DNA from 2 places in the Achromobacter sp. EG18 genome. Region 1 is predicted to be linked to the other one. Evidence: riboswitches for the same ligand, from Rfam matches in the RefSeq annotation. Region 1 holds a riboswitch; the other holds the start of a gene.
The links. Region 1 has a riboswitch for glycine ahead of gcvT (glycine cleavage system aminomethyltransferase GcvT). Riboswitches for the same ligand answer to the same signal wherever they lie in the genome.
Positions count from the first base shown of each region.

Region 1 (4,406 bases):
CGGCAGCGCCAGCGGCGCCTGGCTGCGGATCTTGGGCGGCACGACTTCTTCGATCAGGGCGTCCAAGCTGGGGCTGCCGATGGCGGCGAGCATGGCGGCCTGGTCGGCGTCGGAGGGGCCGATGTGGCGGGGGATGAAGTCGGTGTGGGTGTCTAGGGCGCGCGACATGGGGGGATCTCGGGATGGCGGTGTCGTCGGGAGGGACGGACGGTGATGCATGGACGGGCGGCGGCGCCAGCGCCGCGCCCGCCCTGACGGGCTTAGCCGTTGGCGATGGCTTCGTAGCCGGCGGCGTCCAGCAGCTTGTCGGCATCGGCGGCGTTGACCGGCTTGATCTTGAAGATCCAGGCGGTGAAGGCCGATTCGTTGATCAGGTTGGGGTTGCTTTCCAGCTCGTCGTTGAACGCGACGATTTCGCCGGCCACGGGCGCGTAGATGTCGGAGGCGGCCTTGACCGACTCGACCACGCCGGCGGTCTCGCCCGCGTTCAGCTTGGCGCCGACCTTGACGTCGCCGACGAAGACCAGGTCACCCAGCTGGTCCTGGGCGGTATCGGTGATGCCGACGACGAACACGTCGCCTTCGGCTTTGACCCATTCATGGGACTCGGTGTACTTGCGATCGATGGGCAGACTCATGGGAACTCCTGGGGGATTCGGATAAGGAAATGGTGTTGCGCGCCTCGCGCCGGCGGCCACGCCCCGCAGGGCCGGCCACCGGCGCGAAGCTTCGAGTTTACGAGTGTTCGACGGCTTTGCCGTTACGGACAAACGGCAGCTTGCAGACCAGGGCGGGCACCCACTTGCCGCGGATGTCGACCTCGACCGTGTCGCCCGCGGCCACGCCTTGCGGCAGGCGGGCAAAGCCGATCGACACGCCCAGCGTCGGCGACATGGTGCCGCTGGTGAGCTCGCCCACGCCCTGCGCGGTGCGCACCGCCATGTGGGCGCGCATCACCCCGCGTTCCTGCAGCTTCAGGCCGACGAAGGCGGCGGGCGTGGCGAACTGCTCCAGCGCATCGCGGCCGATGAAGCGGCGCTCGGGGTTCTTCAGGGACACCGTCCAGGTCAGCGCGGCTTCGCCGGGCTGGGTCAGTTCGTCCATGTCCTGGCCATACAGGTTCATGCCGGCTTCCAGGCGCAGCGTGTCGCGCGCGCCCAGGCCCGCCGGGCGCACGCCCTGGGCCGCCAGGTCGCGCCACAGTTGCACCGCCTCGGCCGCGGGCAGCACGATTTCGAAGCCGTCTTCGCCGGTGTAACCGGTGCGCGCCACCAGCGTGTCGTCACCGACGCGCGCGGCCACGAACGGGGTCAGCGGCTCGCTGGCGGCCTGCCAGGCCGGGCGCGCGGCCCAGACCTTGGCGCGGGCGTTGGGGCCCTGCACGGCGATCATGGCCAAGTCGCGGCGCGGCGTGATGGTGACGTCGAACTTGCCGGCCTGCTTGACGCGCTGCATCCAGGCCATGTCCTTGTCGGCGGTGCCGGCGTTGACCACCACGCGCCATTCGTCGAGCGCGAAGAAGTACACGATCAGGTCGTCGATGACGCCGCCCTGCGGGTTCAGCATGCAGGTGTAGAGCGCCTTGCCCGGTACGGTCAGCTTGGCGACGTCGTTGGCCACCAGGCGCTGCAGGAAGGCGTAGGCGTCGGGGCCCGTGACGTCGGCGTTGAGCATGTGCGAGACGTCGAACATGCCGGCGTCCTGGCGCACCGCGTGGTGCTCTTCCAGTTGCGAGCCGTAGGCCAGGGGCATATCCCAGCCGCCGAAATCGACCATGCGGGCGCCGGAGGCGATATGTTCTTCGGCCAGCGGGGTGCGTTTGAGGGGTGCGGACATGCGCGGGTACTCCGGAGCGGCAGCGGTGCCAGGGTTACGGAATGCCGCTGGCGGACAGACGGAAAACGCCCGCGCAACGGCTGAATCTTCCGCCCCTCTGTCCTTTTGCCTGAGAGTTGCCCCGCGTGGCGGGTTTGCACCTTCGGCGCCTGGGCTGCTCGCTATGTCCCTGATTGGGCAGCGGCGCCAGGTCTCTCCAGAGTGCTGCTTTGCCGAGTCCGCGCGGTGAAAACCGGGACAGGGCAAGCATGCGCGGTATGGGATACCTGAGCGATTCCGGGCGAATTGCGCCTTCGGCGGCAGCCGCGAACGGCCGCTCTCTCCCGCAACATGCGTGACAGCGCCGAAAGCATACCGCGAAACGCGGTTCCGTTGTTGATCCGCGATCGCCGCCCGGGCGCCGCTTCAGCCCAGCGCGGTGTCCAGCAGCATCATCAGCACGAAGCCCAGCATCAGCCCGCAGGTGGCGTAGACCTCGTGCCCCTTGCGGTGCGATTCAGGAATGATTTCGTGGCTGATCACGAACAGCATGGCGCCGGCGGCAAAGCCCAGGCCCCACGGCAGCAGCGCCGCCGACCAGCCCACCACGGCCGCGCCCAGCACCGCGCCCACCGGCTCGACCAGGCCCGACAGCATGCCCAGCGCCACCGCGAACGCGCGCTTGTAGCCCGCGGCGATCAACGCCACGGCCACCACCAGGCCCTCGGGGATGTCCTGGATGGCGATGCCGGTGGCCAGCGCCGTGCCGCGCACCGGGTCGTTGCCGGCGTAGCCGACGCCGATGGCCAGGCCTTCGGGCAGGTTGTGCAGGGTGATGGCGAAGACGAACAGCCAGGTACGGCGCAGCCGGTGGGCCTCGATACCTTCGCGGCCCTTGATGAAATGCTCGTGAGGCAGCAACCGGTCCATCAGCAACAGCGCCGCCGCCCCCAGCAGGATGGCGGCGCCCACCGTCAGGCCGGCGCCCCACGGCCCCGCGCCCTGCGCCTCGGCCGCCGCGATGCCCGGCGCCACCAGCGAGAAGGCGCTGGCGGCCAGCATCACGCCGGCGCCGAAGCCGAACATGCTGTCCTGCATCTTCTGCGGGATGGTGCGCGCGAACAGGATCGGCAACGTGCCCGCCGCGGTGGCGCCCGCGGCGACCATGCCGCCCAGCAGGGCGTCGGCCACGTGCGGCGCGTGGTCGTTGAAATAGGCCCACATCTGGTGCAGGCCCAGGCAGGCGACCAGCACCGCCAGCGTCCAGACACTGACGCTGGTGGCCGCGGGCCGAATGCGATGACGGCTGAAGGTATTCATGGACCGCTGCCCCCGCGCAATGCCGGCTCAGCCCACGGCGGCGGCGTAGCGGCGCGCCACCTCGGGCCAATCGATCACATTGTAGAAGGCGCCGATGTATTCCGGGCGGCGGTTCTGGTACTTGAGATAGTAGGCGTGTTCCCACACGTCCAGGCCCAGGATCGGCGTGTTGCCCTGCATCAGCGGGCTGTCCTGGTTGGCACTGCTTTCCACCGCCAGCTTGCCGGCGGGCGTCACGCTGAGCCAGGCCCAGCCGCTGCCGAAGCGCGTCAGCGCGGCCTTGGTGAAGGCTTCTCGGAAGGCGGCGTGGCCACCCAGTTCGGTGTCGATGGCGCGGGCCAGCGCGCCGTCGGGCTCGCCCCCGCCCCGTGGCGACATGACCGACCAGAACAGGCTGTGGTTGGCGTGGCCGCCGCCGTTGTTGCGCACCGCGCCACGGACGGCTTCGGGAAGTTGGTCGATGCGCGCCACCAGGGCCTCGACCGGCTCGTCGGTGGCGATGCCGGCGCCTTCGAGCGCGGCGTTCAGGTTGTTGACGTAGGTCTGGTGGTGCTTGCTGTGGTGGATTTCCATCGTCAGCGCGTCGATGTGCGGTTCGAGCGCGTCATAGGCGTAAGGCAGGGTCGGCAAGGTATAGGCCAAGGCGGTCTCCATCAGGCGGTGCCACCGGATGCGGCACGGCTGAATTTGTGAAATACAAATGATAGGTATTTTTATTTGATATCACAACGACAACGTTGCAATGCCCGTCATGCAGTCAGGCTATGGGCCGGGCAGGCCTTGGCGGGCAGCACGAAGCGTGCCCGCGCCCGACGGACGGGAAAAGCGTTGGATGAAGCGCCAGGAACGCCTAGAGCGCCTTGCCGCAGGCCACGCCCGAGGCCCAGGCCCACTGGAAGTTGTAGCCGCCCAGCCAGCCGGTGACGTCCACGGTCTCGCCGATGAAGTACAGGCCGGGCGTGGTGCGGGCCTGCATCGATTTCTGGTCCAGGCCGCGCGTATCGACGCCGCCGCGCATGACCTCGGCCTTCTTGTAGCCGGCGGTGCCACTGGGCACCAGCGTCCATTGGTGGATGTCCTGCGCCAGGGCGCGCAGGGTCTTGTCGGGCGCGTCGGCCAGGCGCAAGGCCGCCAGGCCCGGCTTGCCGCCCTGCTCGGCCAGCTGTAGCCAGCGGTCGGCCAGGCGCTTGGGCCACAGGCCGGCCAGCACCGTATGCAATTGCTGCCGGTTGCCGGACTTGGCCGCCAGCAGTTCGGCCGCCAGGTCGCGC
Region 1 is NZ_CM186213.1:3,681,359-3,685,764, forward strand. Features, by position in the region: gene gcvP (aminomethyl-transferring glycine dehydrogenase) at 1-168, opposite strand, end outside; gene gcvH (glycine cleavage system protein GcvH) at 261-638, opposite strand; gene gcvT (glycine cleavage system aminomethyltransferase GcvT) at 736-1,836, opposite strand; glycine riboswitch at 1,924-2,046, opposite strand; glycine riboswitch at 2,080-2,172, opposite strand; gene AC6CR5_RS16835 (ZIP family metal transporter) at 2,242-3,135, opposite strand; gene AC6CR5_RS16840 (superoxide dismutase) at 3,163-3,777, opposite strand; gene AC6CR5_RS16845 (BaiN/RdsA family NAD(P)/FAD-dependent oxidoreductase) at 3,986-4,406, opposite strand, start outside.

Region 2 (4,406 bases), 1.4 Mb from region 1:
CGGCATTCACGGCGCCAGCGCCTCGAGCACCCGCAACGCCAACCGCACCCGCGCCTGGTTGGGATAGTTGCGGTTGGCCAGGATCACGATGCCGAGCTTGCGCGACGGCACGAATGCCACGTAGGCGCCAAAGCCATTGGTGGCGCCGGTCTTGTTGACCCACACCGACTGCCGCGGCGCCAGCGGCGGTTGCAGGGCCTTGACCGGCAGGGTCTCGAACGCGACCTGGGCGGAGTTGCCGCGCACCAGGTCGTCCACCGCCACCGGGTAGCGATACTGTTCCCAGATCAGGTCCTGCGTCATCGCGCCCAACTGGTAATAGCCGGTGTGGGTCTCGGCGATGGCACGCTGCAGCGTGGCGTCAACTGGCACGGCGCCCAGATTGATCTCGATGAAACGCAGCATGTCGCGGGCGCTGGACTTCACGCCGTAGGCCTCGTCGGCCAGCACGCCCGGGTTCACGCGCACCGGCGCGTCCTGCTTGTCGTAGCCCTGGGCGTAGTCGGGCATCTTGCGCGGCGGCACCTCCAGCCAGGTGTCGCGCAGGCCCAGCTTGGGAAACAACTGCTGCTCCATCGCCGCCACGTAGGACTCGCCCAGCGCGCGTGCCGCCACCACGCCCAGCATGCCGATGCTGGGGTTGGCATAGGTGCGCTTCGTGCCGGGCGCATACTGCGGGGTCCAGGCCTTGAGGTAGTCCATCAGTTGCGCCGTGTTCTGGACCGCGTCCGGCACCTGCAAGGGAAAGCCGCCGGCGGTGTGCGTGGCCAGGTTCACCAGCGTCAGCTTGGCGAATTCGCTGCCTTGCAGCTCGGGCACCCACTTGGCCGGACTGTCGGCCAGCGACAGGCGGCCCGTGGCCTGCGCGTAGGCGGCCAGCGTGACGGTGAAGGTCTTGCTGATCGAACCCAGTTCGAACAGGGTGTCGCTGGAAACGGCGCGGCGCGGCTGGCGCGAGGCGTCGCCATAGTTGAAGAAGCGCTGCTCGCCATTGTGGCTGACGCCGATGGCCATGCCGTCGATGCCGTATTGGCGCATGACCTCGGCCACCGCGGCGTCGACGGCGGCGGTGGCGCGATCGGCCTTGGCGGGCGTGGATGCCGGTGTCGCGGACGCCTGGGCGGGGGATGCCGGCGTGGATGTCGGCGAAGATGCGGGCGTGGATGCGGAGGCCGATGCCGTGGCTGCCTTGGCGGCGGGCGCTTGCGCAACGGCCGGGCTGGCCGAGGCGGTGCCGGCCAGGGCCAGCGCCAACGTCGCGGATAGCAGGGAAATACGGAACATTGCCGGAGCGCGCATGCGGGATCGTCCTTTCGTTTTCTGACCGGCGCGTGCCGCGCGGGTTGGCGCCCAGTGTAGAGCCTATCCGCCTCCTTCCTGGTATTAACCCTGAGTCCCGCTCGCGGCAGATTTTGGCTATTCTCACTGCGTCGATTCAAAACCCCGCAGAAGAGTCCCGTCCCCCGTGACGGGCGCCGACGGAGCAACCGCCCCGGAAACTCTCAGGCAACAGGACTGCGCGGTCTAGACAATCTGGAGAGAGGCGCCTGGCGCCCACCGAAGGGGAACCCGCGCCCTCGCGCCCGGGTGAAGCTCTCAGGTACAGAGACAGATGGGGTGCCGCGATCATCGGATCGTGGCCACGCCATCTGGAGCCATCATGCCCCGCATCGCCATCATCGGCGCCGGTATCACCGGCGTCACGTCCGCCTACGCCTTGAGCAAACTGGGCTACGACGTCACCGTCTACGACCGTCAGCGCTATCCCGCCATGGAGACGTCCTACGCCAACGGCGGCCAGTTGTCCGCCAGCAATGCCGAAGTCTGGAACAGCGCCGCCACCATCCTGAAAGGCCTGCGCTGCCTCGGCCGCCACGACGCGCCGCTGCTGCTCAATCCGCGTCCGAGCTGGCACAAGTATTCATGGCTGGCCCAGTTCATGGGGCAGATCCGCAACTATCGCCAGAACACCATCGCCACCACGCGCATGGCGATCGAGGCGCGCCAGCACCTGTACGCCATGGCCGAGGAGGAAGGCATCGATTTCGACCTGGAGCGCCGCGGCATCCTGCACATCTACCACGATGCCGCCAGCTTCGAGACCGCGCGCCGCGCCAACGCGCTGCTGCGCGAAGGCGGGCTGGAGCGGCACGCCGTCACGCCGGAGGAAATCCGCGGCATCGAGCCGACGCTGCAAACGCCCTGCCACGGCGGCTTCTATACGCCGTCCGACGCCACCGGCGACATCCACAAGTTCACCAGCGGCCTGGCGCGGGCCTGCGCGCGCCGCGGCGTGCGCTTCGAACAGGATGCCGACATCCGCGCCATCAGCCGCGACGGCCTGCCCTACGTGCTGGACCTGGCGCGCGAGGACGGCACGCGGCACGAACAGCACGAGACCGACGCCATCGTGGTCTGCGCCGGCGCCGCCAGCCGCCAGTTCGCGCGGCAATTGGGCGACAGGCTGAACATCTATCCGGTCAAGGGCTATTCGATCAGCGTGCACCTGGACGACGCCGCCAGCCAGGCCGCCGCGCCCAGCGTGAGCCTGCTGGACGAGGCCGCCAAGATCGTCACCAGCCGCCTGGGCGACCGTTTCCGCGTGGCCGGCACGGCCGAGTTCAACGGCTTCAACCTGGACATCCGCGCCGAACGCATCCAGCCGCTGGTGGACTGGACCCGCCGCCACTTTCCCGGCGTGCGCACGGCGCGCGTGGTGCCCTGGTGCGGGTTGCGGCCGATGATGCCCGACATGATGCCGCGCGTCGGCCCCGGCAAGCGGCCCGGCGTGTTCTACAACACCGGCCATGGGCACCTGGGCTGGACGCTGTCGGCGGCCACGGCGCAGATGCTGGCGGCGAGTGTGCGGGAGGGGGTCGGACTGTCGTAAAGCCATTGCGGCAGAGCACAGGCCGGGAGCGGGCCGGACGCGGACCGGCCCTCAATACCCCAGCAGCCGCGGCACCGAGGAGGCCAGCAATGTCAGTCCCGAGCAGGTCAGCAACCCCAGCACCAGGCGGCGGAACGTGACTTCCGATATGCCGATGTACAGGCGCGTGCCCAGCAGCGTGGGGATCAGCATGGCCGGCGCCACCACGGCGAACATGGGCGCCATGTCGCGCGTGACGATGCCCGTGGCCAGGTAGGTGGCCATGGTCACGGCCAGCATCGACAGGTTGAAATTCTGGATCACGGCGCGCTGCGTGTCCTTGCCGAAACCGCGCAGCGTGCACCAGAGGGTCGGCACGCTGCCGGCGAAGCCGCCGATGCCGCCCATCACGCCGCCCACCAGTCCGACCGCGCCGTCCCCCCAGCGATTGCCGCCGATGCGCGGCAAGCGCTGCGCCATCAGCATGACCGGACACCACAGCGCCAGCAGCGCGCCCAGCACGGCCTTGAACCAGTCCATGTCCAGGTGCGGCAGGATCAGGACGCCCAGCGGAATACCGGCCAGGCCACCGAGCAGGAAGGGCCACAGCAACGGCCAGTTGAAGCCGCGCCGCACCGAGAATACCGCCAGCAGCTGGCCGGTGAGCGCGCCGAACACGGCCAGCGCCGCCGCCAGCCGCGGATCCAGCACCCAGGCCCAGAACGACATGGCCACCATGCCGAAGGCAAAGCCCGACAGGCCCTGCACGAATCCCGCCACGGCCGCCCCGACGGCGACTATCCACACCGCATCCATTGCCCTGCGTCTCCTTGTTGTCGTGTCCGGCGTCGGAAGGATCGATCCGTCCGGCTCTCGTGACGGCAGATTCTAGGCGCGTGTCGCGGCGGCCTTATTTGAAGTGTTGATGAGGCAATAGGTTTTCGGTGATGGCGGCGCGGTTCACAGGAAGATCGTGCCGCGCAGGTACAACGCGGCCTGGCCGCTGATGATGACGCGGCCGTTGTCGCGCAGCTCGCAGCGCAGCTGGCCCTTGCGCGCCCCGCCCTGCTCGGCGGTGAGCCGGGTCTTGCCCAGCCGCTCGCCCCAATAAGGCGCCAGCGAGGTGTGCGCCGACCCCGTGACCGGGTCTTCGTTGACGCCGACGCGCGGCCCGAACCAGCGCGACACGAAGTCGTAGCGGGTGGACGGCGCCGTCACCGCCACGCCGCGCACGTCGAATGCCGCCAGCGCGGCGAAGTCGGGCGCGAGGCCGTCGATCAGGCTTTCGTCGTCGATCACCACCAGGTAGTCGTCGGTGCGGTACAGCGCGCGCGCCGCCGGCAGGCCGAGCGCCCGCAGCAGGCCGTCGGGGATGGCTTCGGCCACCGGGCGCCTGGCGGGAAAGTCCATCGCCAGCCCGTCGCCGGCGCGCCGCACCCGCAGTTCGCCGCTGCGGGTGGCAAAGCGCAGCACCTCTTCGCTGGCGCCCAATTGCTCGAACAGCACCCAGGCGGTCGCCAGGGTCGCATGGCCGCAC
Region 2 is NZ_CM186213.1:2,282,284-2,286,689, forward strand. Features, by position in the region: gene blaELC (ELC family class C beta-lactamase) at 7-1,299, opposite strand; glycine riboswitch at 1,437-1,528, shown strand; glycine riboswitch at 1,530-1,616, shown strand; gene AC6CR5_RS10390 (D-amino acid dehydrogenase) at 1,661-2,890, shown strand; gene AC6CR5_RS10395 (sulfite exporter TauE/SafE family protein) at 2,942-3,685, opposite strand; gene AC6CR5_RS10400 (PhzF family phenazine biosynthesis protein) at 3,830-4,406, opposite strand, start outside.
Region 2: linked by a shared signal. The riboswitch ahead of AC6CR5_RS10390 (D-amino acid dehydrogenase) and the one ahead of gcvT (glycine cleavage system aminomethyltransferase GcvT) in region 1 are both predicted to bind glycine.